Regions from separate parts of the Methylocystis sp. NC52PC genome, predicted to be linked through region 3. Evidence: predicted binding sites of a transcription regulator. Region 3 holds the regulator's gene; each other region holds the start of a gene.
The links. The regulator PhoB, encoded in region 3, activates phosphate uptake and scavenging genes when phosphate is short. The targets are predictions, from matches to a motif close to TGTCATNNANCTGTCAT.

Region 1 (7,246 bases), 610 kb from region 3:
TGAGCTTGTGCTCTTGGTCAGGCGACGCCAATCCAGAATGCGAAGGTTCCGACAGCGGCGTGCGAGGCGATCAGCGGCCAAAGGTTTCGCGTGAGCAGATAATCGGTCGACCAGGCGACGCCTGCCAGAAAGGTATTGATGAGCAGCAGGGGATCGCCGTAAGCGGCATGCATGAGGGAAAAGGCGACGGAGGAGAACAGGACATAAGTCGGCCCGCTGGCGCCGACTTGCTCGGCGAGCAGTCTCGGCGCCGCTCGACAGACGATTTCCTGGCAGGGACTCGATATGAAGACGTAAAACGGCGCGAAAAGCCGCCAATCGGGCGAGGAATGGGAAGAAGCAAGCATTCTTGCCTCGAGATACACGACAGCGATGAGAAAAACGGACAGGAGTCCGCCGCTGACCCAGTGGCGTCGGTCGCCGCGTTCGGCGAGGCCCAAGTCGGCCAAAGAATAGCCGGAAGCGACGCACTGGACGATACAGAAGCTCGAGGCCACGACGAGGACATGGAAGCGCAGCTCAAAGGGCAGCACCCCTGCGCTCATCGCGGCGGAAGGCCCAAGCAGTAGGAGAGCGTAGACCAGTAACGCGACAAGCGGCCGCGGGCGAGGCAAGACGGTCATGCGAGATCAACACGACGGGCCGGACGTCGTTCCGTTTCGGCTCTGCGGATTTGTCACATGGGCGTCGTAGAAGCCTCACATCTACGCGCCATGCCCTATCTTCGCGCCGCCGTCTTCGTGCTCGCCATGGTCGCCGCTCTCCTGATTGCCGCCCCGGTTCAGGCGCTGGCGCGGCGTCGCGGCTGGGCGATGCAGCATGCGATACCGAAAGCCTTTTGCCGACTGATGTGCGGCGTCATAGGAATAGAAGTGACGCCCGCGGGGGCCCTGCCTGCGCACCGGCCGCGCTTCGTCGTGGCGAACCATCTTTCATGGACGGATATCATCGCGCTTGCGAGCCTGCATCCCTTCGTCTTTCTGGCGAAAAAGGAGGTGGCCCATTGGCCGGTGCTCGGGCTGCTGGCTCAACTCCAAGGCACGGTGTTCGTGGCGCGCGGCGCGCGACAGGAAATCCCCGGCGTCAACGGGGCGCTTGTGACCGCGCTGCGGGACAAGCGCGACCTCGTCATTTTTGCGGAGGGAACCTCGACCGATGGCGCAACGCCGCCGCGCTTCAAATCGGCGCATTTCGACGCAGCCTGTGCAACAGGAGCCATCGTCGCGCCCGTCGCGCTCTATTACACCGACGGCCAAGCCCCGGTCGATGTCGGCTGGTACGGCGCGATGACGTTTCTTCCGCATCTGTGGCGCCTGATGAAGCGCGGAGGCGTATGCTGTCACGTGGTATTCGGTCACGGCATCGAAGCGCGCGGCAAAGACCGAAAGGCGCTGGCGGCCGAAGCGCAGGCGCAGGTGAGCGGCATGCTCCCGCCGCAAATGCGTGGAGCGCCGGGCAGGGCCCCGGTCCGCCGGCTGGAGACGGCCTCGACCGAATTCTAAATTTATGGCGCTTATGCCGCCCGTCGCCCGGCGCCGCTGAAATAGTCGATGTAACGGGCGCCGATTTCAGCAACCGGCATGACGACGAATACATCCGTCGTGTTGAAGTCGACGTCGACGACTGCGCCGTCGCCGAAACGGGCGCCAAGGCGCAGATAGCCTTTGATCAAGGGCGAAAGCGCGTCTCGCGCCTTATCCGCGTCGATCAACTCCTTCGGCGCCATCGCCATGGGCCTGTAGAGATCGTTACGGGCTCTCACCGCCCACTCGCCCTCGGCGCTCGCGTAATGCGCAAGATAGCTCAACGCCTGCGCATGCGCAAAAGGGCTCGCGCCCGGAAAGCTTGCGCAGCCGATCATGACGTCGATGCGGTGAAGGCGAATATAGGCGAGAAGCCCGCGCCACAGAATCTCGATCGTGCGCTTCGATCGGTGCGACGAGCGGACACATGAGCGTCCGAGCTCGAGAATGCGCTTCCCCTTATGGCGCGCCAGCAAGGGAGACAGATCGTACTCCGCCTCGGAGTAGAAGCCCCCGGCCTTCTCAGCCATGTCGCCGCGCAAAAGCCGATAGACGCCCACGATCCTCGACTTGGTTTTGCCGAATCGCGTCTTGAAAGCGTGGTCAATGACGATCAAATGGTCGCAATATTTGTCGAATCGATCCGCGTCTCGTCGCGTAAAAGCGGTTCTTGCGTCGGGGATCGCGCCGCCTTCCTTGTAAAACACTTCAAAGCGCAGACGCTGAGCCTTGCGGATTTCCTTCTTTCCGCGGGCCAGCCGAACTTCCAAAGACCCGAGTCGACCGAGACTGTCTTCGAGCGCTTGCTTGGTGGGCTCTGGCGTTTGAAATCCGGTCAGGCTTGCTATGCTTTGGCCAAGGCGAGCGTCCAACATCCACATCCCGGTGTTCCCTCACGGCACGCGCCAGAGAAAGCATCTCCGGGCGAAGCTTTTGTGACGAACTTTCTCTTCGACAGGGACGCCGCAGGCAAGGCGCGTCGCGACGCTTTAGAAACTACGCTCCGATGGGGTCGTTTCGGTCGAACTGCGCTGCCTCTCCGCTTCCGAACCGGGTCGCTGCGTGAGACCGGAGCGTCTCATGAAAAAGAGAACGATCGCGGAGGCGGCAAGGCACATGAGCGTCGCATAGAGACTTGCATTGTCATTTTCCGAAAACAGCAGGTTCTTCGTGTTCATCCCAAAATAGCCCGTGACGAATGTGGCGGGCAGGAGCAGCGTTGTGACGAGGGTCAGAACGAAGAGCCTGTCGTTGGTCTCGAGGTTGAGAATGGCGTTCAGCTCGTCCTGCAGAAGTCGCGCGCGTTCTTGCACGTTGGAGACCTCCCTGACGAGCGATTCCGTATGCTGGACGAGCCGCGCCGCGGCCTCCCGCAACGCATCGTCCCGCGTATCATTCAGATCGTCTTCAATGTCCTCCAGCCGCGCCAGGGTCGACGCCAGGCCGCCGATCTGGCGGGAAATCCGCACCGCGTCGCGCCGTACCGACCCCAGCGAGGAACGGGCCTCGCGGCCCCGTCCATCAATTAGATGATCTTCGATGCGGTCGAAATTCAGATCGATCTCTTTAATCATGCGACCAAGTTCCGACATGACTGCGCCGGTCATCAATTCGAACAGCGCGAGCGGCGTTTCAACCCGCGCGCCGCGTTGAACGGCGATGCGGGTGTGCTCGACGCAGTTCATCGGTCGACGGCGGGCGGTGACGATCCATCTTTCGCCGAACGCGAAGCGAAGAAAATCCGTGCGAGAAGCGGGTCCCGCCAGCGTGCGCTCATGATCGAGCAAAGCCCCGCTGACCAAGCCGTCCGCGTATTCGAGATATTGGTGGTCGACCGCTGCGCAAAGCGCCGCACGAGCGTTATCCGATAGCGACGCAATCTGGTTGATGCAGGGCCTCGCGCGGACATCCGCGAGGTCCATATGCAGCCAGACGAAACCTTCAGTCGGGACGTGAAACGCCGCCGGCTCGTCCGCCCGGCGAATCAGGAAGCCTTGCTCGTCGAAGCGCATCATCCACAAGGCGCCGGGGATGAGTGAATCCGAAAGGATAGCTGTCGTATCTTTCATTGGGCTTTAATTCCACAGGAACCCAAGCCACGCAAAAAGAGCTTCTCCGGAGCGCCGGAGACCAGAGGCAGGGGATATGGCGCGTTCAAAGGGCCTCAAAAGGCGGACAAGGCCTCAAAGCCGTCGATCCCGAAAATCGATCACGGCGTTCCGCCGTCTCTCTCCGCAGGCCTGCGAGGCATAGACCGGTCTACTGAAAATGGTCAGGATGACAGTTTGATGACGCCGCTCTCTTCTGCGGAGGCGAGGCGCGAATCGAGCGACGCGCCTTCAGGACCAGGCGCGGAGCCTCGCGAGCCAGGGAAACTTCTTCGTATGATGGCGTTCCATGCGGTCGAGGATCCCGCGAAGAAAGCGGACGCCCTCGGGCAGGTAGTCGCCCTTGTTGAGCATGACGCAATCGGCCTGCTGCGACATGGCGGCGTCGGTTGTCTCGGCGCGGCTCGTCACGCCTTCGTGCACCAGCTGATCGAGAACCTGAGTGGCCCAAATTACGGGAACGTGCGCCGCTTCGCACAGCCAGACGATCTCTTCCTGCATCTCGGAAAGACGCGCGAAGCCGACTTCAACGGCCAGATCCCCCCGCGCGATCATCACGGCGGTCGGGTGGGTCGCCGCGGCTTGGGCGATGAGCTGTGGAAGATTGCGCACAGCAAGCGGCGTCTCGATCTTCAGCACGAGCGCTTGCGGCGGTTCTTCGCCACGGCGCGCAGCAAGCTGCATCTGGAACAGCTTCACGTCTTCCGGCCGCTGAACAAAAGACAAGCCGACGAGATCTGCATGACGCGCCACGAATGGCAGATCGGCGACGTCCTTCGCCGTCAGCGGCCCAAGGTTCAAATCGGTGGCGGGGAAGTTTACTCCCTTGTCCTGTTTCAGTCTGAGACCTTTCGCCCTGGCGGCGACAATCTCGAGTTCGACGCCATCGGCGCCCTCGACGGCAATGACCTGGCCGACCGCCTTTCCGTCGTCGAACGCGATTTCCGAGCCGGGCCTGAGCTGCGAAATGACTTCCGGCATGTTGATGGAGAATGAAACAGGGCCGCGGCCGCTTTCGATGCGTCGGACCAGGCGGAGCCGCTCGCCCGGGCGCAAGCGGTATTTTTCGGGCGCCCGCACCTGCGCGACCCGCAGCTTCGGCCCAGCAATGTCCATCAAAGTCCGGCAGGGGCGGGCAAGACGTTGTGAGGCTGTGCGCACATTTTCGATCATCCGCTCCCATGCCGGCTCGTCGTCGTGGGCGCAGTTGATCCTGGCGCAATCCATCCCCGCTTGCAGCAGACTTTCAACGAGATGGCGATCCTTCGCGGCCTCGCGCGGCAAGGTGGCCATGATGCGCGTGCGGCGCGGATCGCCCGCCCCTCCAAAGACCGCCGCGCAAGCGCGGCTGAGCGCGTCTTCGCCCATGCGCCGCGCGGCGGCCGGCGGGTAGGCGGCGTCCTCGCCGCTGAGGCGCCGCAATGTCGTCAGCAACGAATCCAGGGCGAGCAACACATCCGCTTCGCTGCGGCCGAGCGATGAAAGGCCATAGGCAGAGAGCCGCACCTGCAGCTCGCCGAGATCATGGCTGCGCAAGGCGAGATAATGCGCCAAATTCTCCAGCCGGTCGCATGGCGACGTGGTTTGGCTCCATTGCGCCAGCCGCGTCGTCGCTCCGCGCGAGACGTCCTGGCGCAAAGCCGCCACCTCATCTCGCAGCCGGCGCAGGTCCGCCGCGGACTCATCGCATAAGGGCGTCATCGAGCTCGATCTTGTTCTTTCGTCACAGGAGCCATCAATTGCATTTGTACGACAGTTTCGTTACCGGTTGCAGAAGGTTGATCGCTCGAGCCCGGTCTCCTTCGTCCCGCTGGCGCGCGGTGTCATCGAGACTTCATGAGGCGCATCTAAGTTGCCGCGCCCGAAACGGCGGCGTCGACCAATGAATGCTTTTCAACCAGGACTCGACGCCCGCATGCAGCTCGCTTGACTAGGCAATATGACACATCCCCGACTCGGCGTCTGTTATTATCCTGAGCACTGGCCTGAAACCTATTGGCGCGCCGATGCGCGCAAGATGAAGGATCTTGGGATCGATATCGTGAGGATCGGCGAGTTCGCCTGGACGCGTCTCGAGCCGAGCGAAGGAGCCTATGACTTCGGCTGGCTGGAACGCGCCATCGAAGTTCTTCAAGAAGCGGGCCTGAAAGTGGCGTTGGGCACGCCCACGGCGACCCCGCCCCGATGGCTCGTCGAGAAAATGCCGGACATGCTCGCCGTCGATCGCGACGGTAGACCGCGAAAATTCGGTTCGCGACGCCATTATTGTTTCAGTCACGCGGGCTATTTGGAATCATGCGCCCGCATCGTGACCGCTCTTGCCGAAAAATTCGGCCGACATCCGGCGATCGTCGCCTGGCAGATCGACAATGAGTTCGGCTGCCACGATACCGTCGAAAGCTATTCGGCGGCGGCGCGCGCCGCCTTCCGTAAATGGTGTCGACGCAAGCACCAAACGATCGAAGCGCTCAATCAGGCGTGGGGAAATGTGTTCTGGTCGATGGAGCTCTCGAGCTTCGATGACGTCGACCTGCCGAATCTGACGGTGACCGACGCGAACCCGGCGCATCGCATGGATTTCCAACGCTTCTCGTCGGATCAGGTGGCGGCGTTCAACAAACGGCAAGTCGAGATCGTTCGAAAATATTCGCCGGGACGTCTGGTTTTACATAATTTCATGGGCTCCTTCACCGCCTTCGATCACTACAAGGTCGCCCGAGATCTCGATGCGGCGGCCTGGGACAGTTATCCTCTCGGCTTCCTGGAACGCAGCCTCAACGATGAGGATTTCAAGCTGCGCTACATGCGCGTCGGCGATCCGGATTACCAGGCGTTCCATCATGATCTCTATCGTGGTTGTGGATGCGGCCGCTTTTGGGTCATGGAACAGCAGCCGGGCGCTGTGAACTGGGCTCCGTGGAATCCCGCGCCGGCGGAAGGCGCGGTCCGGCTCTGGTCACACGAGGCCTTTGCGGCGGGCGCGGAGGTGGTCAGCTATTTCCGTTGGCGGCAGGCGCCTTTCGCCCAGGAACAAATGCACGAGGGGCTATTGTTGCCGAACAGCGCCCCGGCGCCGGCCTTCGCAGAAGTCAAACGCGTCGCGGAAGATATTCGAAAGTTAGGATTGATCCTGCAAACGCCCCGCGCGGATGTCGCCCTCATATTCGATTACGAGAGCGCCTGGGCCTGGGATATCGAGCCGCAGGGGCAGGACTTTTCTTACTCGGAGCTGGTGTTCGCCTTTTACCGCGGGCTGCGGAGGGCCGGGCTTTCCCTCGACGTGGTTCCGCCTTGCGCGGACGCGGTCGCAGATCGCAAATTCGTGTTGGCCCCGGGGCTTTTTTGTGCAGACGACGCGCTTGTGCGCGCCTTGATGCGATCTGACGCCGTCTGTCTTGTCGGTCCGCGGTCGGGCTCCAAGACGGTCGATTTCCAGATCCCCGCGAACCTTCCACCAGGAGCGTTTGGACAACTTGTCGACGTCACGGTCGAGCGCGTCGAAAGCTTGCGTCCCGGCGCGTTTGTCGCCGTCGAGAACGGGGCGGGCGCGCTCATCCGCTGGTCGGAAGCGCTCGTCCTCGGGAACGAGGCCAGCGTTGAGCTGCGCGGGGTCGA
Region 2 (7,246 bases), 630 kb from region 3:
TTGTATTGCGAACAATAATGGCGCCAGAAGCAACGTAGGTCCAATACCGACGCGCACATCACATGCAGGTTTGGAATCCGCGCCATGGGCGGCCGCCGTCAGCCAACCGCTCTTGGTGTCGCAACCCGGCGGCTTCCAGATATCAAAGCCGTCGCAAAGAGCACGCGACGCGTTTTTCGCGATGTAGCGCCTTACATCTCGAGCCTTGCATCGCTGTTTTTCTTTAATTCGGAAAACTTCGGCAGATCTCGGCGCCGTCGACACTGCCGTAATTAATTGAGTTTATGTTGTTTTCTGGTGCCCAGGGGCGGAATCGAACCACCGACACTGCGATTTTCAGTCGCATGCTCTACCAACTGAGCTACCTGGGCCCGCGCTCGGCGCGTGGAGGGGCTTATAGAAAGGGCTTGGCCACTTGTCCAGCGGGTTCGCACACTTTTTCGACGCCCTTGCGGGACGGCGCCGCTTCCCCTAAACCGCCCCGGGTAGAGTGGAGGCGAAATGAGCGACATCAGGCGAATTGGCGCGGGTCCGCGCATGAGCAAGGCGGTCGTGCGCGGCAACGCCGTTTACACGGCCGGGCAGGTCGCGGAACAGACCAAGGGCGGCTCGGTCGCCGACCAGACCCGCGAGATTCTGGGCCTCATCGACGCCTTGCTCGTCGAGGCGGGAACCGAGAAGTCGAAAATCCTGTCCGCCACCATCTATCTTTCCGACATTTCGACCTTCGCCGAGATGAACGGCGTCTGGGACGTCTGGGTGGACAAGCAGAACCCGCCCGCCCGCGCAACCGTCGAGGCGAAGCTCGTCGCCCCCGACTACAAGGTCGAAATCGCCGTCATCGCGGCGAAGTGACGCCAGTCAGCGGATTCTCCGGATCATAGGCGTAGCGCAGCGTCTCGAAGCGCATCGCCAGCGTGTCGATCAGCAGCAGGCGGCCGACGAGAGCCTCGCCGAAGCCCACGATCTCGCGAATGACTTCCAGCGCCATCATCGCGCCGACGATCCCGGTCAACGCGCCCAGAACGCCCGCCTCCTCGCAGCTCGGGACGGTTCCGGGCGGCGGGGGCTCGGGGAAGAGGCAGCGATAGGTGGGATTAGGCTTGCCGTCCGGCCCGGTTTCGAACGGCCGCAGGGTCGTAAGTGAGGCGTCGAAACCGCCGACGGCGGCGGTCACGAGCGGCTTTCTTTCGAAGAAACACGCGTCGGAGACGAGATAGCGCGTGGCGAAATTATCCGACCCGTCCGCGACGACGTCATAGTCCGCAATCAGCGCACGCGCGTTTCCTTCTGTGAGCCGCAGCGCATGGGGCTCGACTCTAACATGCGGGTTGAGTCGCGCGATGGCGTCGCGAGCGCTTTCGACCTTCGCCCGGCCGACGTCCGGCGTGTCGTGAATCACCTGGCGTTGCAGATTGGAGAGCGTAACGGCGTCATCGTCGACAATGCCGAGAACGCCCGTTCCGGCGGCGGCGAGATATTGCAGGAGCGGCGCGCCCAGCCCCCCGGCGCCGATCGCCAGCACGCGCGCGTTCTTGAGTTTCTGCTGCCCCGGCCCGCCGATTTCGCGCAGCACGAGATGGCGGGCGTAGCGTTCGATCTCCTCGGGCGTGAGACTCATACGGGCTCCAGGCGCAGGCGGCGCTTCAGCGCGAGCTGACGCACGCCGCTCGCCGCGAAGGAGCATATAGCCGCTCCGCCGCCCGGCCTCCAGTTGAGAGATGCGCTGAGAGAGCCCCGGCCATCAAGGCTGGACGGCCTGGCCCTTGTCCACCGCCTGGCGCTTTTCCCCCGATTCCCTCAGCGCCGCCACGCCAACGCCGCCGAGCGAGGCCGCCCCGCGCGCATAGGCGATATTGTCGAGAAATTGCCGCGCGCAATTCTCCCAGGTGAAGGTCAGGGCGTGGGCGCGCGCCGCCGCGCGCGGCATGTCGAGCGCCATGAGCGCCGCGGCGCGCAGGTCCTCGCTCAAGACGCCGGCGCCGCTCGATCCGATGACGTCGAGCGGCCCCATGACGGGGAAGGCTGCGACGGGAAGGCCGCAGGCCAGAGCCTCGATGAGGACGACGCCGAAGGTGTCCGTGCGGCTGGGAAAGACAAAAACGTCCGAGGCCGCGTAAAGGCCGGCGAGTTCCGCCGGCGTTTTGAAGCCGAGAAAGCGCGCCTGCGGAAAGCGCGCCTGAAGCGCCGCCCGCGCCGGCCCGTCCCCCGCCACGAGCTTCGTTCCCGGCAGATCGAGCGCAAGAAAGGCCTCGATGTTCTTCTCGACTGCGACGCGGCCGGCGTAGAGAAAAATCGGCCGGGGGAAATCGACCGGGACTTTGGCCGCGGGGGTGAAGACGTCGTGGTCGACGCCGCGGGACCAGCGTAGGAGGCGGCGGAAGCCGCGCGCGTCGAGCTCCCGCGCGAGGCTCGGCGTGGCGACCATGACGCCTGCGCCGGCATTATGGAAGCGGCGCAGCGCCGCATAGGACCAGTCCACCGGCAGCCCCGTACGCGCATGGATATATTCGGGAAAGCGCGTGTGGAAGGATGTCGTGAAAACCCGTTCGTCGCGCAGGCAGACCGCGCGCGTCGCCAGTCCGATCGGACCTTCGGTGGCGATGTGGATATGGTCGTAGCCCGCGGCGAGACGGCGGCGCACGGCCCGGGGCGAAGCGAGCGCGAGGGAAATCTCGCGATAGGTGGGCATGGGGACGCAGCAGAAGTCCTGCGGCGTCAGGAAATCGAGCGTGGCGCCAAGCGGGACCGCCGCCTCGGCGAGCGATTCGAGCGAACGTACGACCCCATTGACCTGCGGACGCCAGGCGTCAGTCGCGACCAGTATGCGCATTTACGCAGCCGCCGCTCTCGGCGCGGGCAGCGCTTTCACCTCAATGGAGGCGGCTGCGCGCTCGGCCGCCGTCATGCGCCAGTCGAGCACTTCGAAACTGCCGTCGTCATGCTCGGCGACCGCCGTGCAGCTTTCGACGAAGTCGCCGGTGTTCACGTATAAGATTCCGTCGATCGTCTTGATCGTCGCGTGATGAATATGGCCGCAGACGACGCCGTCGACGCCGCGGCGCTCAGCTTCGGCTGCGAGCGTCTTCTCATAGTCGCCGATGAAATTGACAGCGTTCTTGACCTTGTATTTGGCCCAGGCGGAGAGCGACCAGTAGCCGACGCCGAAGAGCCTGCGGGCGCGGTTGAACCATGTGTTGGCGGCGATGGCGACGTCATAGGCCCAGTCGCCGAGATGGGCGAGCCAGCGCGCATTGCGCACGACGATGTCGAACTGGTCGCCATGGATCACGAGCATTTTCTTACCCGCCGCCGTCTCGTGCACGGCGTGGTCGACGACGTCGATTCCGCCAAAGGTGAGACCCGTGTAGTCGCGGGCGAACTCGTCATGATTGCCGGGCACGTAGATGACGCGCGCGCCCTTGCGGGCCTTGCGAAGCAGCTTCTGCACCACGTCGTTGTGGGCCTGCGGCCAGTGCCAGCCCTTGCGCAGCTTCCAGCCGTCGACGATGTCCCCGACGAGATAGATCGTGTCCGCGTCATTATGCCGAAGAAAGTCGAGGAGGAGATGCGCCTGCGCCGCCTTCGCGCCGAGATGCAAGTCCGAGAGGAAGAGGGTCCGATAGCGTCTGGGGTCCGGCTCCGGCCCGCCCGGCAAATGCATATTTTTGTCTTCGGCCATGAGCGCCTGCGCCTCCCGCCGGTTGTGACGTTCAGACGTCGTTTCAACAGAGCGAGGTCACAATCCGATGACAGCGAAACGGCGGCCGCATTGACGCAACGGCCCGGCGTTCGATATTTCGAACAAAACCGGGTATTGTTCCGCACGAATCTGGGAGACAGGGAGGGCGGCCGGGCCAAAGGTCCGGCGCGGACAGAATGGGCGTCGAAGGGAAGGAAAAGCACAAGATTCTGGAGGCGGGGGCGCTCGCGCTCTCGGGGCAGCTCGGCGCGACGATCCAGCGGCTGCGCAAGGCCTATAATCTGTCGCTGTCGGAACTTTCGCAACAATCCGGCGTCGCCAAGTCGATCATCAGCCAGATCGAGCGCAATGAGACCAATCCCACGCTGGCGACCATCTGGCGCCTCGCCCAGGCGCTCGACGTCTCGATCGAGCGCGTGCTGCAGACGACGGAGGACGAGCCTTTTCTCGAAAAGACGAGCAAGGCCGACACGCCGATTCTGCTTTCGGACGACGGCAAGTGTCGCCTCGCCATCATCGGCTGGATCAAGACCGTAGAATGGCTTCAGGCTTATGAGCTGTCAGCCGATCCGGGCGGCGTCCTCGAATCCGAGGCCCACCAGCGCGGCTCGGTCGAGAGCCTGTCGGTGCGCGAGGGCGAGCTCGAAGTCGAGGTCGGGGGCGTGCGGGAGACCGTCAAGGCGGGAGAGACGCTGCGCTACCGCTGCGACCGGCGCCACGTGATCCGCAATCCGGGCAAGACGCCGGCTCAGGCGACGATGATCTGCATGCTGAAGGCGGCGGTGATGGAGTAGGGGACGCCCCTCTCCGACCCTCCCGGGCCGTGGAACGCGATTCCCGTTGCGCCTTCTCCCCTTGAGGGAGAAGGCGACCCTGCGAAGCGCCGTTGGAGGATCGTCCTCCTTCGCTTCTTGGCTAGCTTGTCCCTTACGACAGCCCGCCGACGTGCTTTTGCGCGTAGAGCTGCACGCCCAGCTGCTTGATCAGCTCCTGCTGGGTCTCGAGGAAGTCGATGTGACCCTCTTCGCTCTTGATGATGCGCTCGAAGAGCTCCATCGAGACGCGGTCGTTGACTGAATCGCAATAGACCGCGGCCTCGATATAGGCTTCGCGCGCCGCGATTTCCGTCGCGAGATCCGCGGCGATGATTTCCTCGACCGTCTGGCCGATGCGCAGCGGGTCGAGCACCTGCATATTGGGAAAGCCTTCGAGAAAAAGGATGCGCTTGGTGAAGTCGTCGGCGTGGCGCATTTCCTCGATCGATTCCTCGCGCCACTTCTTGGCGAGTTCGAGATAGCCCCAATTGTCGAAGAAGCGATAATGCAGCCAGTATTGGTTGACGGCGGTCAGTTCCGCGCGCAGTCCGCGATTGAGATATTCGATAACCTTCGCGTCGCCGCGCATGTGCAATTCCTTTCCATGATCATGGTCACGCCGCCAGTCCGTCGGCGCGGCAGCTGTCACAATCGCCGCTTCCGCCGCATTCGTCCAGTCTAGCCGCCGCATGCTGATCCACGATCGCGACGATGCTGCGAACGCAGCGCCCGCACTTGGCCTCACAGCCCATGTTGCGGAAAACCGACGCGACCGAGGGTCGGTCGCTGCGCGAATGGAGCGTTTCACGGACATCACGGTCGGAGAGGACGTTACAGGAACAGACGATCATCCGTTTCGCCTAGTTTGGAAAGATTGCAAACTACCTTTTACATCAGTAGGTTACAAAATTTCCCGTCTTTTGCAACCAGCCTGTGTCGGTTTTCCGACACGAGCGCGGCTGTCCCCCGTGGCGTCGCAAGGGACATGCCGACCAAATAGAATTTGGAAGCCTTCCAGTGAGGACAATCAGCCGCCGAGAAAAATGTGAAAATGCTGTGGAAAAACTGCCGCGGCCCCAACGGGAGCCGCGGCGCGGACAGGTCATTTCGAAGACTCACCAGCGCGGACCCCAGCCGGGTCCCCCCCAGCCGTAGCGATGACGCCAGCTCCACGGACCCGGACGCCAGCCATAGCGATGGGGCCAATAGGGTCGGTGGCCATACCCATAGCCGTAGCCGGGGCCGCGCCATCCGGGCGCGCAGCCCCAGGGCCCGCACCCCGCCTTTTCCACCTGCAGGCCGGCGGCGAGGCCGCGGTCGAGGCCGGGCGTCGCAGAGGCGGGAAAGACGGCGAGCGACATCCCGCCGGCCGCGACCAGCGCCGCGATGCTTTTGACCATGACGATTTTCATGACGCATTCTCCACGAGAGCCGAAGGGGCTCTGTCCGAGTTCACCCCAAAAGAATGGCCGGTCCGCCTTGAACGGGCGCTGAAGCCGCCGTTCATCGACTGTCAAGGAAGGGCTCGCCATGGCGCGTTTTATCGGCGCGATCGACCAGGGAACGACAAGCACGCGCTTCATTGTCGTCGATGAGGCGGGCGAGATCCGCGCGGTCGATCAGCGCGAGCATGCGCAAATCTACCCGCGCCCCGGCTGGGTCGAGCATGACGCGGCCGAGATTCTCCAAAATGCGCGAGCGGCCATCGCCGGCGCGCTCGCCAGCGCGCGTCTGACGCCGGGCGACCTCGCCGCCGTCGGCGTCACGAATCAGCGTGAAACGAGCCTCTTGTGGGACCGCGCGACCGGAAGGCCGCTGCACAATGCGCTCGTCTGGATGGACATGCGCACACAGGCGGCGGCCGAGCGTCTCGCCGCAAAGGGCGCCGGCGGTCTCCTTCGCGCGAAAACCGGTCTGCCGCCCGCGGCCTATTTCTCGGGCCTGAAGCTCGCCTGGCTTCTCGACTCTCTTCCCGGCGCGCGCGGGAAGGCCGAGCGCGGCGAGGCGCTGTTCGGAACTATGGACAGCTGGCTCATTTGGAACATGACGGGCGGCCGTCATGTCACCGACGCCACAAACGCGTCGCGCACGCAGCTCATGAATCTCTCGACGCTCGACTGGGACGACGAATTGCTGACGCTCTTCGACATCCCGCGCGCCTGCCTGCCCGAAATCCGCTCTTCGAGCGAGCTTTACGGCGTCTGTCGCGATCCGCTCGCGGGCGTCCCGCTCGCCGGCGCGCTCGGCGATCAGCACGCCGCTTTGCTCGGGCAGGCCTGCGTCAGAGCGGGCGACGCCAAGAACACCTATGGCACGGGCTGCTTTCTGTTGATGAACACGGGCGAGACGCCGCGCCCTTCGCAAAGCGGCCTGCTCACGACGCTCGGCTACAAGCTCGGCGCCGCGCCCGCCGTCTATGCGCTCGAGGGCTCGATCGCCATCGCCGGCGCGCTGATTCAATGGCTGCGCGACAATCTCGGGCTTATCGAAAAAAGCGCCGACGTCGAGGCGCTGGCGCGGTCGGTCCCCGATAATGGCGACGTCTATTTCGTGCCCGCTTTTTCGGGGCTCTACGCGCCGCGCTGGCGTGGCGACGCGCGGGGGATCATCGCCGGGCTGACAAGATTTTCCAACAAGGGCCATATCGCCCGCGCCGCTCTGGAGGCGGCCGCGTATCAGACGCGCGAGGTGATGGCCGCCATGAGCGCCGATTCCGGCGTCGCGCTCT
Region 3 (7,246 bases):
GCGGGTGAAATCGCAAATATCGAGAAAATGACGCGGCCGCGTCAGCGTGTGCGCGGTCATCACGCCGCTCCCAACTGCTTGGCCGGCGTCGCCAGACGCACGCAGGCGCGCTCGAGGCGCGCCGCGGCCTCGACGATATGCGTCTCGTCGATGATGAGCGGCGGCAACAGCCGCACGACATTGTCGCCGGCAAGAACGGTCAGCAGCCCTTCGGCCCGCGCGGCGGCGGCGAAATCGCCATTGGGCCCGCGCGTCTTCACGCCGAACATCAGCCCCTCGCCGCGCACCGTCTCGATGATCGCCGGATAGCGGTCGTTGAGCTCGGCGAGCCGCTGGCGCAGGAGCGCGCCGAGGCGCGCGACGCGCGGCAGAAAGCCTTCGGCCAGCACCACGTCGAGAACCGCGCCGCCGACGGCGGCCGCCAGCGGATTGCCGCCGAAGGTCGAGCCGTGCGCGCCGAGCGTCATGCCCTTGGCGGCTTCGCGCGTCGCGAGACAGGCGCCGATCGGAAAGCCGCCGCCGAGGCCCTTGGCGAGCGCCACGATGTCCGGCGCTACGCCGGCGTGTTCGCAGGCGAGAAATTTGCCGGTGCGGCCGACGCCGCACTGCACCTCGTCGAGAACCAGCAGCAGGCCGCGCGCGTCGCAGAGGGCGCGCAGTTTTTTCAGGAATTCGGCGGAAAAGACCCGCAGCCCGCCCTCGCCCTGGACGGGTTCGAGCAAAACGCCGGCGGTTTCGTCCGAAATCGCGGCTTCGAGCGCGTCGAAGTCCGCGAAGGGAATTTGATCGAAGCCGTCGACCGGCGGGCCGAAACCCTCGAGATATTTGGGATTGCCGCCGGCCGCGATGGTCGCCAGCGTCCGGCCGTGAAAGGCCCCTTCGAAAGTAATCAGCCGATAGCGCTCAGGCGCTCCATTGGCGGCGTGATATTTTCGCGCCGTCTTGATGGCGCACTCCACGGCTTCGGCGCCGGAATTGGCGAAGAAAACCACATCGGCGAAGGTGGCGTCGACGAGGCGCTGCGCCAGCCGCTCGGCCTGCGGAATGCGGTAGAGGTTCGAGACATGCCAGGGCTTCTCGGCCGCCGCCTTCAGCGTCGCGACCAGATGCGGATGCTCATGGCCGAGCGACAGGACCGCGACGCCGGAAGCGAAATCCAGGTAACGGTCGCCGTTCTCAGCGAAGAGCCATGGGCCTTCGCCCCCCGTGAAGGCGATATCGGCCCGCGCATAGGTCGGATAGAGCGCAGAAGTCAACGTCAAGCTCCAAGCCCTCGGGAGCGGCCCGCGGCCGGACCCCAAAAACAAAGCGCCGCCCTTTTTGAGGGCGGCAATCCGAGACTTTGATTTTATGCGCGCGGGCGGCTTCGGTCAAATCCTGCCGCAGGGGCGAGGCCTTGCCTGGGCCGGAGACTTTACAGTCGATTTTCCTCGAAAAAAGCGCGCAAGTGAGTCGCCTGGGCCACACCGGCGCGCGAAAGCGCATGAAAGCCTGTTGAGAACGCCCCCTTCTGCTTGCCAGCGACTCGGACCCGTGATTCAAAAGGATGGTCAGTTTTCGCCGTTGCGGACGCGTTTTTCAAAGCCGCAGGGCGCTTCTCGAGTCTCGATGCGCGTCTCATCGCCGCCGGAGATCCCGGCGCAGCGACGGATGGTGGATTCCGTCGGCGGCGCGTTCGAATCGACCGCTTGGAGGTCAAATTATGTCTTGGACCGAGGAAAGAGTCGATCTGTTGCGCAAGCTTTGGAGCGACGGCCTCAGCGCGAGCCAGGTGGCCGCCGAGCTGGGCCCCGGCATCACGCGCAATGCGGTCATTGGCAAGATTCACCGCCTCGGCCTCGCCGAACGCGCCAAGACAGCGGCCGCGCAGCGCCCGCGCGCGGCGAAGGGGACGGCCCGCCAGCCGGCGACCGCCCCGGTCGTCGCCGCGCCGCGCGCCGGGGGCCACGCGGTCCATGGCAATGTCGCCCTGGCCTTTGCGCCGCAGGCCATGGTCGTCGCCCGCGTCGCGCCGGAGGCCGAGGAGGTCGTCATTCCCATGTCGGAGCGCGTCACGCTGATGGAGTTGCGCGAATCCATGTGCCGCTGGCCGATGGGCGATCCGACGACGCCGGATTTCCGCTTCTGCGGGGCGAAGTCGCCGATCGGCGCCGGCCCCTATTGCGCCCATCATGCGCGCGTCGCCTATCAGCCGGCGCAGGATCGCCGCCGCGCCCGCGATCTCAAGGCCCCGCGCTTCGCGTAATCCTTCCCGAGTTCGGCGGTCCGGCCTTCACTCGCGTCCGAAGGTCTCGTCGAAGGAATAGCCCGAACCGCGCACGGTGCGGATCGGATCCTTCTCCCGCCCGCGGATGAGCGCCTTGCGCAGGCGCCCGACATGCACGTCGACCGTGCGTTCGTCGATTTCAGCCGACATGCCCCAGACGCTGTCGAGCAACTGCGCCCGCGTGAACACGCGGCCGGGCTTCTCCATCAGATATTCCAGCAGGCGGAACTCGGTCGGGCCGAGATGGATCTCGCGGCCCGAGCGGCGCACCCGACGCGTTTCGCGGTCGAGGTCGATGTCCCCCGCCGTCAGCCGCGAGGCGACGCGCTCCGGCCGGGCGCGTCGCAACAGCGCGCGCACGCGGGCCATCAGTTCGGGCGTCGAGAAGGGCTTCACGACATAGTCGTCCGCGCCGACCGACAGGCCCCGCACGCGTTCGCCCTCTTCGCCGCGCGCGGTCAGCATGATGATGGGCATGTCGCGGGCGACGTCGCGGGCGCGCAGCCGCCGGCAGATTTCGAGACCCGAGACGCCAGGCAGCATCCAGTCGAGCAGCAGGAGGTCGGGCGGCGATTCCGCAATGCGCAGTTCCGCCTCGTCGCCATTGTCGACATGCTCGACCTGATAGCCTTCAGCTTCGAGATTATAGACGAGCAGCGTGGCGAGCGGGACCTCGTCCTCGACGACGAGAATGCGCGGCGGGCGATCGGCCCGGCCTTCGCGGGGAAGGGTTTGAATAATGGTTTCGTTCATTGCGCGACGTCTTGTTCCGATCCGCGGAGGCCGATGCGGGATTTCGGCCGCTCCATCGGCAGGCTTTCGCCGGTGGCGAGATAGACGACCGTCTCCGAAATATTGGTCGTGTGGTCGCCGATGCGCTCGAGGTTCTTCGAGCAGAAGAGGAGATGCGTGCAAAAGGAGATGTTGCGCGGGTCCTCCATCATGAAGGTCAAGAGGTCGCGGAACACGCTGTCTTCCAGCGCGTCGAGATCGGCGTCGTTCTCCCACACCGCGCGGGCGCGCTCCACGTCGCGCAGCGCATAGGCGTCGAGCGCGTCCTTGAGCTGCGTCGCCGCGACCTCGTGCATCGACCGCAAGCCGACAATGGCGCGCGGCAGCCGCGCTTCGGTGGCGATCTTCAGCGTGCGCTTGGCGATGTTCTTCGCGAGATCGCCGATCCGCTCGATGTCGCCGGAAATGCGGATCGCGGCGATGCATTCGCGCAGATCGACCGCCAGAGGCTGGCGCCGCGCGATCGTCAGCACGGCGTTCTCCTCGATCTCGCGCTGGAGAATGTCGAGGCGCGCGTCGCTCGCGACGACGCGCTGGGCGAGGTCGACGTCGAGCATCGACAAAGCGTCCATGGCCTCCGCCAGCATCTTCTCGGCGACGCCGCCCATCTCGGAAATGCGGCGGCCCAGCGCCTCGAGATCGCGGTCGTAGGACTTGACGATATGTTCGCTCATGCGATGTCCTTCCTCACCCGAAGCGGCCGGTGATGTAATCCTGGGTGCGCTTTTCGCGCGGCTTGTTGAAGACTTCGTCGGTGTCGCCGAATTCGACGAGCTCGCCGAGATACATGAAGGCCGTATAGTCGGAGACGCGCACGGCCTGCTGCATGTTGTGGGTGACGATGGCGATCGTATAGTCGTTGGCGAGCTCCTCGATGAGCTCCTCCACTTTGGCCGTGGAGATCGGGTCGAGGGCGGAGCAGGGCTCGTCGAAGAGGATCACCTCCGGCTGCACGGCGACGCTGCGCGCGATGCACAGGCGCTGCTGCTGGCCGCCCGAAAGCCCGAGCCCGCTCGTGTGCAGCTTGTCCTTCACCTCGTCCCAGAGCGCCGCGCCGCGCAAGGCTTCCTCGACGCGCTGGTCCATGTCGGCGCGCGACAATTTCTCGTAAAGGCGAACGCCGAAGGCGATGTTCTCATAAATCGACATCGGGAAGGGCGTCGGCTTCTGGAAGATCATGCCGACGCGCGCGCGCAGCGCATTGATGTCGATCGCCGGATCGAGAATATTCTCGCCGTCGAGCAGCACCTCGCCCTCGGCGCGTTGGCCGGGGTAGAGGTCGTACATGCGGTTTAAGACCCGCAGCAGCGTCGACTTTCCGCAACCAGAGGGACCGATGAAGGCCGTGACCTTATGCGTCTGCAGCGGCAGCGAAATGGATTTCAGCGCCTTTGACGCGCCGTAAAAGAAATCCAGGCCCTGGACCGAAATCTTGGCGGCGTGTTCTTTGACCTGTGCGGGGGCGTTCATCACGATTTTCTCCGACCGGCGCTGAGCGCGCGGGCTGTGATCGAGAGAGCGAGGACGGCGGCGGTGATCAGCAGCGCGCCGGTCCAGGCGAGCTGCTGCCAGTCTTTGTAGGGCGACAAAGCGAACTGGAAGATGACGACCGGGAGGCTCGCCATCGGCGCCAGGAGATCGCTGCTCCAGAACTGATTGTTGAGCGCGGTGAAGAGCAGCGGCGCGGTTTCGCCGGAGACGCGCGCCACCGCGAGCAGCACGCCCGTCACCAAGCCCGCCTTGGCGGCGCGATAGGCGACATGCGCGACGACATGGGAGCGTGGCGCGCCGAGCGCGGCGGCCGCCTCGCGCATCGATCCCGGCACCAGCAGCAGCATGTCCTCGGTGGTGCGCAACACGACGGGGATGACGAGCAGGGAGAGCGCGACGGCCCCGGAGACGCCCGAGAAGTGCCCCATGGGATGCACGAGGACTTCATAGACGAAGAGGCCGATCACGATCGACGGCGCGCTGAGCAGAATGTCGTTGATGAACCGCACGACCATCGCGAGCTTGGTGTAACGGCCATATTCCGCCATATAGGTGCCGGCGAGCATGCCGAGCGGCGTGCCGATCGCAACGCCGATTGCGGTCATGACCAGCGATCCAGCGATGGCGTTCAACAGGCCGCCCTTGCTGCCCGGCGGCGGCGTCATTTCGGTGAAGGCCGCAAGCGACAGCCCGCGCAGGCCTTCATAAAGCAGCGACGCGAGGATGAGGAAAAGCCAGGCGATGCCAAAAAGAGCGGCCGCCCAGGCAAGGCTGGTCGCCAGCGAATTCCGCTTGCGGCGCGTGGCGTAAAGCGACATGGCGCTGCTCCTTAAGCCGCTTTGCGTTCGAGGCGCATCAGCATGTAACGCGCGATCGCCAGCACGACGAAGGTCAGAAGGAAGAGGATGAGGCCGAGCGCGATGAGCGACGACGTGTAGACGTCGCCGACGGCTTCGGTGAATTCATTGGCGATGGTCGCCGATATGGTCGTGCCGGGGGCGAGCAGCGACGGCGACACCTTGTGGGCGTTGCCGATGACGAAGGTGACCGCCATGGTTTCGCCGAGCGCGCGCCCGAGCGCCAGCATCACCCCGCCGATGACGCCGACGCGCGTGTAGGGGATGACGACATAGCGCATCATTTCCCAGGTCGTGCAGCCGATGCCGGCGGCCGCCTCCTTGAGAACGGGCGGCACGGTTTCGAAGACGTCGCGTGAGATCGACGCGATGAAGGGCAGCACCATGATCGCCAGGATGAAGCCCGCGGTCAGCATGCCGATTCCATAGGGAGGGCCGGCGAAAAGCGAGGAGAGCAGCGGCACGTCGCTGAAAAGCGAGATCAGGCCGGGCTGCACATAGGTCTGAACGAAAGGCGCGAAGACGAAGAGGCCCCAGATGCCGTAAATGATCGACGGAATGCCCGCGAGAAGCTCGATCGCGATGCCGATCGGGCGCCGTAGCCGATGGGGGCATAATTCGGTCAGGAAGGTCGCGATCCCCAGTCCGACCGGCACGGCGATCAGCATGGCGACGCCCGACGTGACGAGCGTGCCGTAGATCGCCGGCAGCGCGCCGAATTTCTCGGTGACGGGATTCCACGACTGGGAGATCAGGAAGCCTGGCCCGAAGGCCTGCAGGGCTGGCAGCGAGCCAAGGACGAGCGACAGGATCACGCCGCCCAGAATGACGAGCACGATGACCGCCGCCGCGCGGGTCACTTGAAAGAAGATGCGGTCGAGGAGCGCGATGCCGGCAAGGGCCTTGGCGCGGTCGGTGACCGCGGGCCGGGCGACAGCGCTCTCCAATGCGACATCCGACATGTTGTCCACTCCACTCGAGCCGCGCGAGACGGGTTCGGTCATGGTCTTTGCAACTCCCGACGCCGGCTCCCTTGAACGCAGCCGGCGTCTGTCATCTTTCAGGCGGCCTCCGTTTTGAACCGCCTGCGCGCCGACCGCAACGCGGCCTGCGCTCGGCTCAATGCGCCGCGAGCGCCTTGCCGTCCGCGCCCTTGATCTCGCCCCAGCTCTTTTTGATGAGCTCGACGACGGTCTTGGGCATGGGGATGTAATCGAGCTCCTCCGCGGCCTTTCCGCCATTGGCGAAAGCCCAGCCGAAGAACTTCAAGGCTTCGGCGGCCGCCGCCTCGTCCTTCGAGTCCTTGGGCAGCAGGATGAAGGTCGCAGCCGAAATCGGCCAGGACTTCGCGCCCGGCTCATTGGTGATGATCTGATAGAAGCCCGGCGACTTCGCCCAGTCGGCGCTCGCGGCGGCGGATTGGAAGCTCTCCAGGCCCGGCGCGACGACCTTGCCGGCGGCGTTGATCATCTTCGTGTAGGTCAGCTTGTTCTGCTTGGCGTAGGCGTATTCGACATAGCCGATCGCGCCTTTGGTGTTGGAGACGTTGTTGGCGACGCCCTCATTGCCCTTGGCGCCGATGCCGGCCGGCCATTCGACCGCCGAATTCTCGCCGACCTTGGTCTTCCAGTCGTCGGAGACCTTGGAAAGATAATTCGTAAAGTTGAAGGTCGTGCCGGAGCCGTCCGAACGATGCACGACGACGATCGGCGTCGCCGAGAGCTTGGCTTTGGCGTTCAGCTTCTTGATCGCCGCGTCGTCCCAACTCGTAATCTCGCCGAGGAAAATCTTCGCGAGGGTCGGCCCGTCGAGCACGAGCTCGCCCGGCGCGACGCCGTCG
Region 4 (7,246 bases), 1.7 Mb from region 3:
CCGTTGCGCCAGTCGTCGGCGCGGTTGGCGCGAAGGGCTTCTTCGGCAATTCGGGCAGGGGACGGCTGGCGGTGACGCCGAGCCATGTCTCCGCGAGCCTCGCAAGCGGGCGGAAACGATTGCGCAGGCGGATCGCGAGGCGCAACACGTCACGATGGCGTCCCGTCAATTCCGGCACGCCGCCGAAAAGGCGCGTGCGCAGCGGGACGCCTCTGATCTCGTGGCGCTGGGCGAGATATTCGGTCTTGATCAGCGTCATGTCGACGGCGCTGGGGCATTCCTTCTTGCAGGCTTTGCAGGAGACGCAGAGATCCATCGCTTCATCGAGCCGCGGGTCCGCGAAAGCGCGCGCGTCGGCGCCGTCATTCAAGGCCGCCTTGAAGGCCGCGACCCGGGCCTCGGTCGAATGCGCGCGATCCCCGGTGATGCGATAGCTCGGGCACATCACGCCCTTGCCGGTTTTCTGACAATCCCGACTGTGCATGCAGACCGCCACAGCCTTGGCGTAATTGCCGCCCGTCGCGGGGATGCCGGAATAAGCGTCGCCCACGCCGTAGGTGTCGTAAGCCGACCAATCGAGGAAGGTTTTCATGCGCGCCTGATCTCCGCCCGCGGCGAAGCAAAATCTGCGCCCTCTTATCCTTCCTCTTCGATCGCGATCTGAGCGATCTTGACCGCCCCGCCGTTGAAGCGGGCGGCGACATAGTGCCCGACGGCGACGGCTGCGACGCAGAGCAGCACAGAGGCAGCCACGTTGATCGCGGCCCGAATGACCGCGCCGCTGCGCAGGAAGTCCAGCGTCTGCAAGCTGAAGGAGGAGAAAGTGGTGAAGCCGCCGCAGAGCCCGATCATCACGAACAGGCGGAGATCCTCCGACACGGGGAAGCGTCCCTCCGAGAGGGTGAGCGTCCCGAAAAAGCCGATGACGAGGGAGCCTGTCACATTAACGAGGATCGTTCCGAGCGGCAGCGTCTCGCTGATCGGAAGCATCCACAGCGCCAGCGCGTAGCGCGCCAACGCGCCCAGGGCGCCGCCGAGCATGATCAGGAGACAGGTGACAAGCGACATCCGCGCCTCGCAAGGAGAGGGTGAAACCTCTTGCGCCCTCGCCCCGTTCGACCGGCGGGCCGGATCTGCGCGGATTTTCATCGCGGCGACGTCTGGCTCGCGCTAGAACCGCCTCTCCTCTCCTATTCTCTGAAGCAGACTTTTGGCCTATGGACGAGCAATTGACCCAAGCCGTCGCCACGCTGGCGGTGGCGATGATCGTCGCCATTGCGGCGCGGCGCGTAAAGCTTCCCTATACGGTCGGCCTCGTGATCGTCGGCGCCGTCTTGACGCTGTCAAGGCCCGACTTCGGCCCGCATCTGACGCATGAGGTCATCTTCGATCTCATCTTGCCGCCGCTCCTCTTCGAGGCCGCCCTGTCGCTTTCCTGGCGGGAGCTCTTGCGCGACTCTCTGCCGCTGCTGACGCTCGCCGGTCTTGGCACCGTGATCTCGGCGGCTTTCGTCGCCTGGGCCAGCGTAGCGCTGCTGCATTGGCCCTTGCCGTCCGCCCTCGTCTTCGGCGCGCTGATTGCGGCGACCGATCCCGTGGCCATCATCGCCATGTTCAAGGACAATGGCGTGAAGGGGCGGCTGCGGCTCCTGGTCGAAAGCGAGAGTCTGCTCAACGACGGCGCCGCCGCCGTGCTGTTCGTGATGGCGCTGGCCTGGGCCGAGGGCCACGGCGCCGGCGAGGGGGCCGGAGATATTGCGCTGACCTTGGGGCGCATCGTGCTGGGCGGGGTCGCCGTCGGCGCGCTCACCGGGGGCGCCGCGATCCTCATCGCCATGGGCACCGCCGAGCATATGATCGAGGCGGCGCTCACGACCATCGCCGCCTTCGGTTCGTTCCTGATCGCCGAGCGCCTTCATGTCTCGGGCGTGCTCGCCACGGTGACGGCGGGGCTAATTATGGGCAATCTCGGCCTCTTGCGGGAGGACAATCGCAGCTATCTCTCCTACAAGGGGCGCGAATTCGTGCACGGCTTCTGGGAGTTCGCGGCCTTCCTGGCGAACTCCATGGTTTTTCTCATGATCGGCGTCGACGTCGCCTCGACTCCGTTCCTGAATTACGGAGCACCCCTCATCCTTTCGGTGATCGCCATCGTGCTCGCCGCCCGCGCGCTGACCGTCTACCCGCTGAGCGCGCTGTTCCTGTTCTCGCGCTGGCGGATCAGCTTCCCCGAGCAGCATGTGCTGTGGTGGGGCGGATTGCGCGGGGCGCTTGGCCTCGCGCTCGCGCTGTCCCTTCCGGACACGCTGCCGCTGCGCGACATGATCGTCGTATCGACCTTTGCGGTCGTCGCCTTCTCCATCGTCGTGCAGGGCCTCACCATGCCGCTGCTGCTGCGCGCGCTGGGCTTCATGCCCGGCCCCGTTCAGTGACGGAAGAGAAAGAACCGTAAGATCGTCAGCGTCGACGCGACGCTGGCAACGCCGAGCAGCGCTCTCACGACCAAAAATGTGCGAGCGCCCTCCGCCGCCGCGCCGGCGTGTCTGTGGCCGGCGATCCTTCCCAGACGGGTCTCGAAGCGATCGGCGGAACCCCCCGGCGGGCGGCGACGCGGGCCAGGCGCATTGTTGAAGCCGGAGTGGAGCGAAAGGTTGAAACTCGGCATGGCTGTTTCCCGCTTTTGAACCGGAGCGAGGCCGCTCTGTCCCGGATGGGGACATTCGGACCGCTCTCGGTCACAGGCTTCAAGCCGCGTGCCGTCAGGCGATGATGTCGGGGGTAATCTGGTCTTCGAGGAAGACGATGCGGTCGCGCAGAACGAGTTTGCGCTTTTTCAGCCGCTGGATTTGCAGTTGGTCCGGCGCGCCGACGGCGATGAGCGCCTCGATCGCCGCCTCGAGATCGTGATGCTCCAGCCTCAGACGCTCCACTTCGGCGCGGATGGCGTCCTGATCGGCCTCGCTGGGATTGTCGTTCATGCCGCAACTACCGCCGAAGGCGTCCAGAATCAGTGTCTCGATTATCGCGCCGGGGCCCAGCCTGGTTCAAGCGGAAAACGCCTCAGCTCGAAGCAAAGCCATAGGCTTCGCGCATGTCTGCAATCTCCGTGAGCTTCCTCGTCAGCGCCGACCAGTCGTCCGCCTCGGCGATCGGGCTCCAGATCGCCTCGACCTCGTCGATGAGCATGGAGCAGGGCGCGGACCGGCGGAAATAGGGGTGATCCAGCCGCGCGTCGGCGGCGGTCTCATGCTCGGCGAAGGCGTCGCGCACGGGGACGAATTCCGGCGTCTCATAGAAGGCGGCGGAGGCGCTGGCCCTGGCGCGCCCGGCGCTGGCGAGGCCGCCGCGCCAGTCGAAGAAGGCCTGTTCGAAGGGGGCCCGGGTCGACATGAGAAAATCGGTGAAGGCCTTGGACAGGCGGGCGTCGGCCTCTTCACCAGCCGAGACGAGGCCCAGGCGGCGGAGCAGGACGACGCGAAACGCCTTCTGGATGGCGACGGCGAAGCCGTCCAGCGTCCGCTGCGCCGCCTCCAGTCCCGTCAAATGCAGCAGGCATTCGGCGAGCCGCGCGAGGTTCCAGGCCAGCGCGCTTGGCTGGCGACCGAAGGCGTAGAGGCCGCTCTCGTCGAAATAGGCGGCGGTGAATTGCGGATCATAAGTGGGCGCGAAGCGCCAGGGGCCGTAATCGAAACTCTCGCCGGTGACGTTGATGTTATCCGAATTGAGCACCCCATGGACGAAGCCCGCCGCCATGTAGCCGGCGCCGAGCCGCGCCACGCGCTGGGCGACCTCCTCGAGAAAGGCGCGCGCCCGCTCCGGCGGCGGGAGGGGGCCGAGCGCGGGGAAGTAATGACGACAGACATACTCGAGCAGCCGGTCGATCGCCGCCTTGTCGTCATGGAAGGCAAGGCGCTGGAAGGTGCCGATGCGAATATGCGAATGCGACAGGCGCACCATCACGCTCGAGCGCGTCGGCGAGGGCTCGTCGCCGCGGAGCAGCGCCTCGCCCGTCTCGATCAGGCTGAAGGTCTTGGAGGTGTCGACGCCGAGCGCCTCCAGCATTTCCGTCGCCAAAATTTCGCGAACGCCGCCCTTCAGGGTGAGCCGTCCGTCGCCGCGCCGCGACCAGGGAGTCTGGCCGCTGCCCTTGGTGCCGAGGTCCAGCAGCCGTCCATCGGCGGAGTCGCGCAGCTGGGCGAAGAGAAAGCCGCGGCCGTCGCCGAGTTCCGGATTGTAAACGCGAAACTGGTGGCCGTGGTAGCGCAGGGCGAGCGGCTGGGGCAGACTGCCCGGCAGCGGCTCGAAGCGCCCGAAATGCGCAATCCATTCGGGGTCGGTCAGGCCGTCGAGGCCGACGCGCGCCGCCCAGCGCTGGTTTCGGTAGCGCAGCAGGGTCTTGGGGAATTGGGCGGCTTCAACCCGGTCGAAGAAGGGGTCGCCCAGGCTCTCGTGAAGAGTCTCTGGACAATAGTTCTCGGTGAGAGGCATGGGAGGGTCTCGTAGGGGCGTCGTGGCCCGCGAGCAAGGGGCGCGCCAAAAAATTAAGGCGGAGGGACCCCTCCGCCTATATCGAGATACCCTTATCCTGAGAGGCTGCGAGAGCGGGAACGCCCGCTAATGGCGCGTTTCGCTAATCTCCAGCTTGGCCAATTCGTCTTTGATCTGCAGCTTTTTTCGCTTCAATTCGATGATCTTCGCGTCGTCGGCGTTTGGATGCAGCTGCTCTTTTTCGATTTCCTTTTCGAGCGCCTCGTGGCGGCGTTGGAGTTCGACGATATGACCCTGTAAGGACATGCGGAACCTCCTCTTTAGCCCCCCTCCTGCGAGGGGCGGCACGGTCAAGCATGACACATCCGGAGCCGCCTGCAAGGCATGAATTGTCGCGGGCGTCACAAAACTTTCGCTGCGGCGCCACAGACGCTTAACAATTGGTGAGCCCGCCTTGGACGAGACGGGCTGGAAGCCGCTCTCGGGCGCCCCGTCGGCCGAATGATTTTTCATCACAAAGGCGCTTGCGCCCCGCCGCGTCCGCCACTATACACACGCCACCCGAACCGCCGCCGAGGCGGACCCCGGCAGGGGGCGCGTAGCTCAGCGGGAGAGCACTACGTTGACATCGTAGGGGTCACAGGTTCAATCCCTGTCGCGCCCACCATCAGCAATCAAAATGCACCGCCATCTGAACGCAAGCTCGCTCGTCGAAGCGCGAGTCTGTTGCGCGCCATCGCGCCGCTTCGTCTACGAGACACAAAAAACCCGGCGACGGGCGCCGGGTTAGTTTGGAGATAAGGAACCAGTTGCTGACGCTGGTCAAAAGCAGAACCGTCGAGCATCAGGATTGTTCCACCCGGAGGCGAGAAAAACAGATCCCATCCGCTCACAGGCGACCGCCTCAGCGAGTCTCGCAGACGGTTACGGTTTTCATGCCAGTCTCGGCTTCCACGCGGCTCGGATAGCCGTGGGGGCCGACCACAACCATGCTTTCAGTCGTCGGCCTCCTTTCCACCACCGAGCACCGTTTCGTGCGTGGGTCCTGCACGACATACCATTCGTCGACCGGCTGGGCCGAGGCCGAAAAAGAGACCGCCAAAGCCGCCGTCGCGGCAATGATCATCAGACACTTACGGAACACGACCAATCCTCCCTGTTCCCCGATCGAAAAACCGCCCGGGGCGTTTCCCTGTTCCGGGGTCGAAGAGGAACGTTTTCGCGTCGATCGCCATAATCGAGATGGGGGTGACGTCGTTTCCCTACCGCGCGCATGGCGTTCTGAGCCGGGGCGTTGGCGTTTCTGTCAGCGGCGTCCAGTCGTCCCACTAGACCAAAAATTAGACCTTCGCGAGCGCGGCTCTATGTCGTTCTTGGCTCCAATTTGGAGAAAGGCCATGAACGCATCGCTGGAAATCGTAGAGTGGTGCCGCCAGGAGCGGCAGCGGGCGCGAAAGCTGATCGTCTCGCTGGAAACGGGGCGGTGCCGGCTTGGAGAGGACCGCGGCCATGGGTGGGCGGACGTCACCGCTGCGACGCTCTCCCGTTTGAAGCTCCATCTGGAAGAGCTCGACGATATGCTGGAGCAGTATGAAGCCGAGCGCTCCCGCGGGTCGGGCTCGCAATCCTCGGACGAAAGACGCGCGAGCTGATCAGCGCGCCGGGAGGGGCGGGACCCGCTCCGGCGCCCCAGCGCCGGCCCTGGCGTAGCCGGCGATCGACGCGGCTGCGTTAGACAGCGGGTCCGCGCTGACCCGAACCGACCCGGAGTCCGGCCGGTCGATGTCCTGAATGAGCAGGATCACCGCGGCGACGACGATCGTGACGAGATAGACCGGAAGCCGCCAGCGCTTCCGCTCCAGGCCGCTCGCATATCCCGTGAAGCCGATGGCGAGGGCGGCCATGCCGTAGAGCGCAACGATGATGACGTGCGGCACCCGGTGGCGGAAGGCGGTGAGCCGGCCTTCGTGGGCGTCGACCATGTCGTTGAGCGCCTGAATATAGAGCCCCGTCGGAACCATGGCGTTGTCCCTGGCCGCCGCGGCCCGGACAACGCGCCAAAGGCGCTCCTGCAGCTCATTCGATCGCGCTATCGCGGCCTCGGTGGGCGTCGACGCGACATTCGCGGCGTCGGATCGTATGGCGACATAGTCCCGCAGCAGGTCGAGACTCTCGGCGGCATAGGGGGAAGGCAGAAGCCGCGCGCGGAGGGCGGCCGTGCCGATGGCGTTGGCCTCCTTGAGGGTCGCCGCGCGCCGCTCGTCGAAGCGCGTGACGGCCATGGCGAAGGAGAAGCTCAGCATCAGCGCGAGAAGGCCCAGGATCGAGGCTTCGAGCGTGGCGATGTTGGCTTCCCGCCGACTGCCCAGGGCAAGCCAGTGGCCGGTTTCAGAAGCAATCCCGAAGAGCGCGACGCTCAGCAAAAAGATGGCCCAAAGCGGCGCGTCTTCGAACATGTCTCTATGCCCCAACCTCTATGGCCGGAACTTTATCGCCGCGCAGCCAACGCCGCCATGACCAGGCTACTCGACGCTCGTGAGGTCGAGAAACATGTGCACTTTTACAGCGATGTTGATGACGGCCAGCCCGAGGCCCATAAAGATCGCCACAAACACGGCCCAGAAACGCGGATCGGAATGCATAGGCGTTCTCCCCCACGCCGCAGGCGGAAGGATGCCCGCCCGATCAGCGCCAGACAAGGGGAATTTCGGCCCTCCAGGAGAGAGACGGCCGATCGGTCGCCCCGGCGGAAGCCGGA

Region 1: ACETII_RS10705 (CorA family divalent cation transporter) is a predicted target of PhoB. The motif match lies at 3,801-3,817, and genes of this name have one in related genera.
Region 2: ACETII_RS10815 (UDP-2,3-diacylglucosamine diphosphatase) is a predicted target of PhoB. The motif match lies at 3,739-3,755, and genes of this name have one in related genera.
Region 4: ACETII_RS15820 (YdcH family protein) is a predicted target of PhoB. The motif match lies at 4,888-4,904, and genes of this name have one in related genera.

The regions. Positions count from the first base shown of each region.
Region 1 covers NZ_CP170127.1:1,798,990-1,806,235, forward strand. Annotated here, with positions in the region: gene ACETII_RS10690 (lysostaphin resistance A-like protein) at 18-533, opposite strand; gene ACETII_RS10695 (lysophospholipid acyltransferase family protein) at 681-1,502, shown strand; gene olsB (l-ornithine N(alpha)-acyltransferase) at 1,514-2,404, opposite strand; gene ACETII_RS10705 (CorA family divalent cation transporter) at 2,513-3,592, opposite strand; gene ACETII_RS10710 (pyruvate kinase) at 3,863-5,332, opposite strand; gene ACETII_RS10715 (beta-galactosidase) at 5,571-7,246, shown strand, end outside.
Region 2 covers NZ_CP170127.1:1,821,103-1,828,348, forward strand. Annotated here, with positions in the region: tRNA gene ACETII_RS10795 (tRNA-Phe) at 296-371, opposite strand; gene ACETII_RS10800 (RidA family protein) at 502-855, shown strand; gene ACETII_RS10805 (HesA/MoeB/ThiF family protein) at 839-1,621, opposite strand; gene ACETII_RS10810 (glycosyltransferase family 4 protein) at 1,745-2,833, opposite strand; gene ACETII_RS10815 (UDP-2,3-diacylglucosamine diphosphatase) at 2,834-3,682, opposite strand; gene ACETII_RS10820 (helix-turn-helix domain-containing protein) at 3,880-4,497, shown strand; gene bfr (bacterioferritin) at 4,631-5,107, opposite strand; gene ACETII_RS10830 ((2Fe-2S)-binding protein) at 5,133-5,369, opposite strand; gene ACETII_RS10835 (GCG_CRPN prefix-to-repeats domain-containing protein) at 5,634-5,930, opposite strand; gene glpK (glycerol kinase GlpK) at 6,049-7,246, shown strand, end outside.
Region 3 covers NZ_CP170127.1:1,190,631-1,197,876, reverse strand. Annotated here, with positions in the region: gene argF (ornithine carbamoyltransferase) at 1-60, opposite strand, end outside; gene ACETII_RS07695 (acetylornithine transaminase) at 60-1,256, opposite strand; gene ACETII_RS07690 (GcrA family cell cycle regulator) at 1,703-2,245, shown strand; gene phoB (phosphate regulon transcriptional regulator PhoB) at 2,273-3,019, opposite strand; gene phoU (phosphate signaling complex protein PhoU) at 3,016-3,732, opposite strand; gene pstB (phosphate ABC transporter ATP-binding protein PstB) at 3,746-4,528, opposite strand; gene pstA (phosphate ABC transporter permease PstA) at 4,528-5,367, opposite strand; gene pstC (phosphate ABC transporter permease subunit PstC) at 5,379-6,368, opposite strand; gene pstS (phosphate ABC transporter substrate-binding protein PstS) at 6,526-7,246, opposite strand, start outside.
Region 4 covers NZ_CP170127.1:2,841,386-2,848,631, forward strand. Annotated here, with positions in the region: gene ACETII_RS15790 ((Fe-S)-binding protein) at 1-592, opposite strand, end outside; gene crcB (fluoride efflux transporter CrcB) at 637-1,068, opposite strand; gene ACETII_RS15800 (cation:proton antiporter) at 1,230-2,432, shown strand; gene ACETII_RS15805 (hypothetical protein) at 2,426-2,665, opposite strand; gene ACETII_RS15810 (YdcH family protein) at 2,760-2,978, opposite strand; gene ACETII_RS15815 (protein adenylyltransferase SelO) at 3,061-4,488, opposite strand; gene ACETII_RS15820 (YdcH family protein) at 4,615-4,794, opposite strand; tRNA gene ACETII_RS15825 (tRNA-Val) at 5,081-5,155, shown strand; gene ACETII_RS15830 (hypothetical protein) at 5,393-5,632, opposite strand; gene ACETII_RS15835 (hypothetical protein) at 5,886-6,140, shown strand; gene ACETII_RS15840 (bestrophin-like domain) at 6,141-6,944, opposite strand.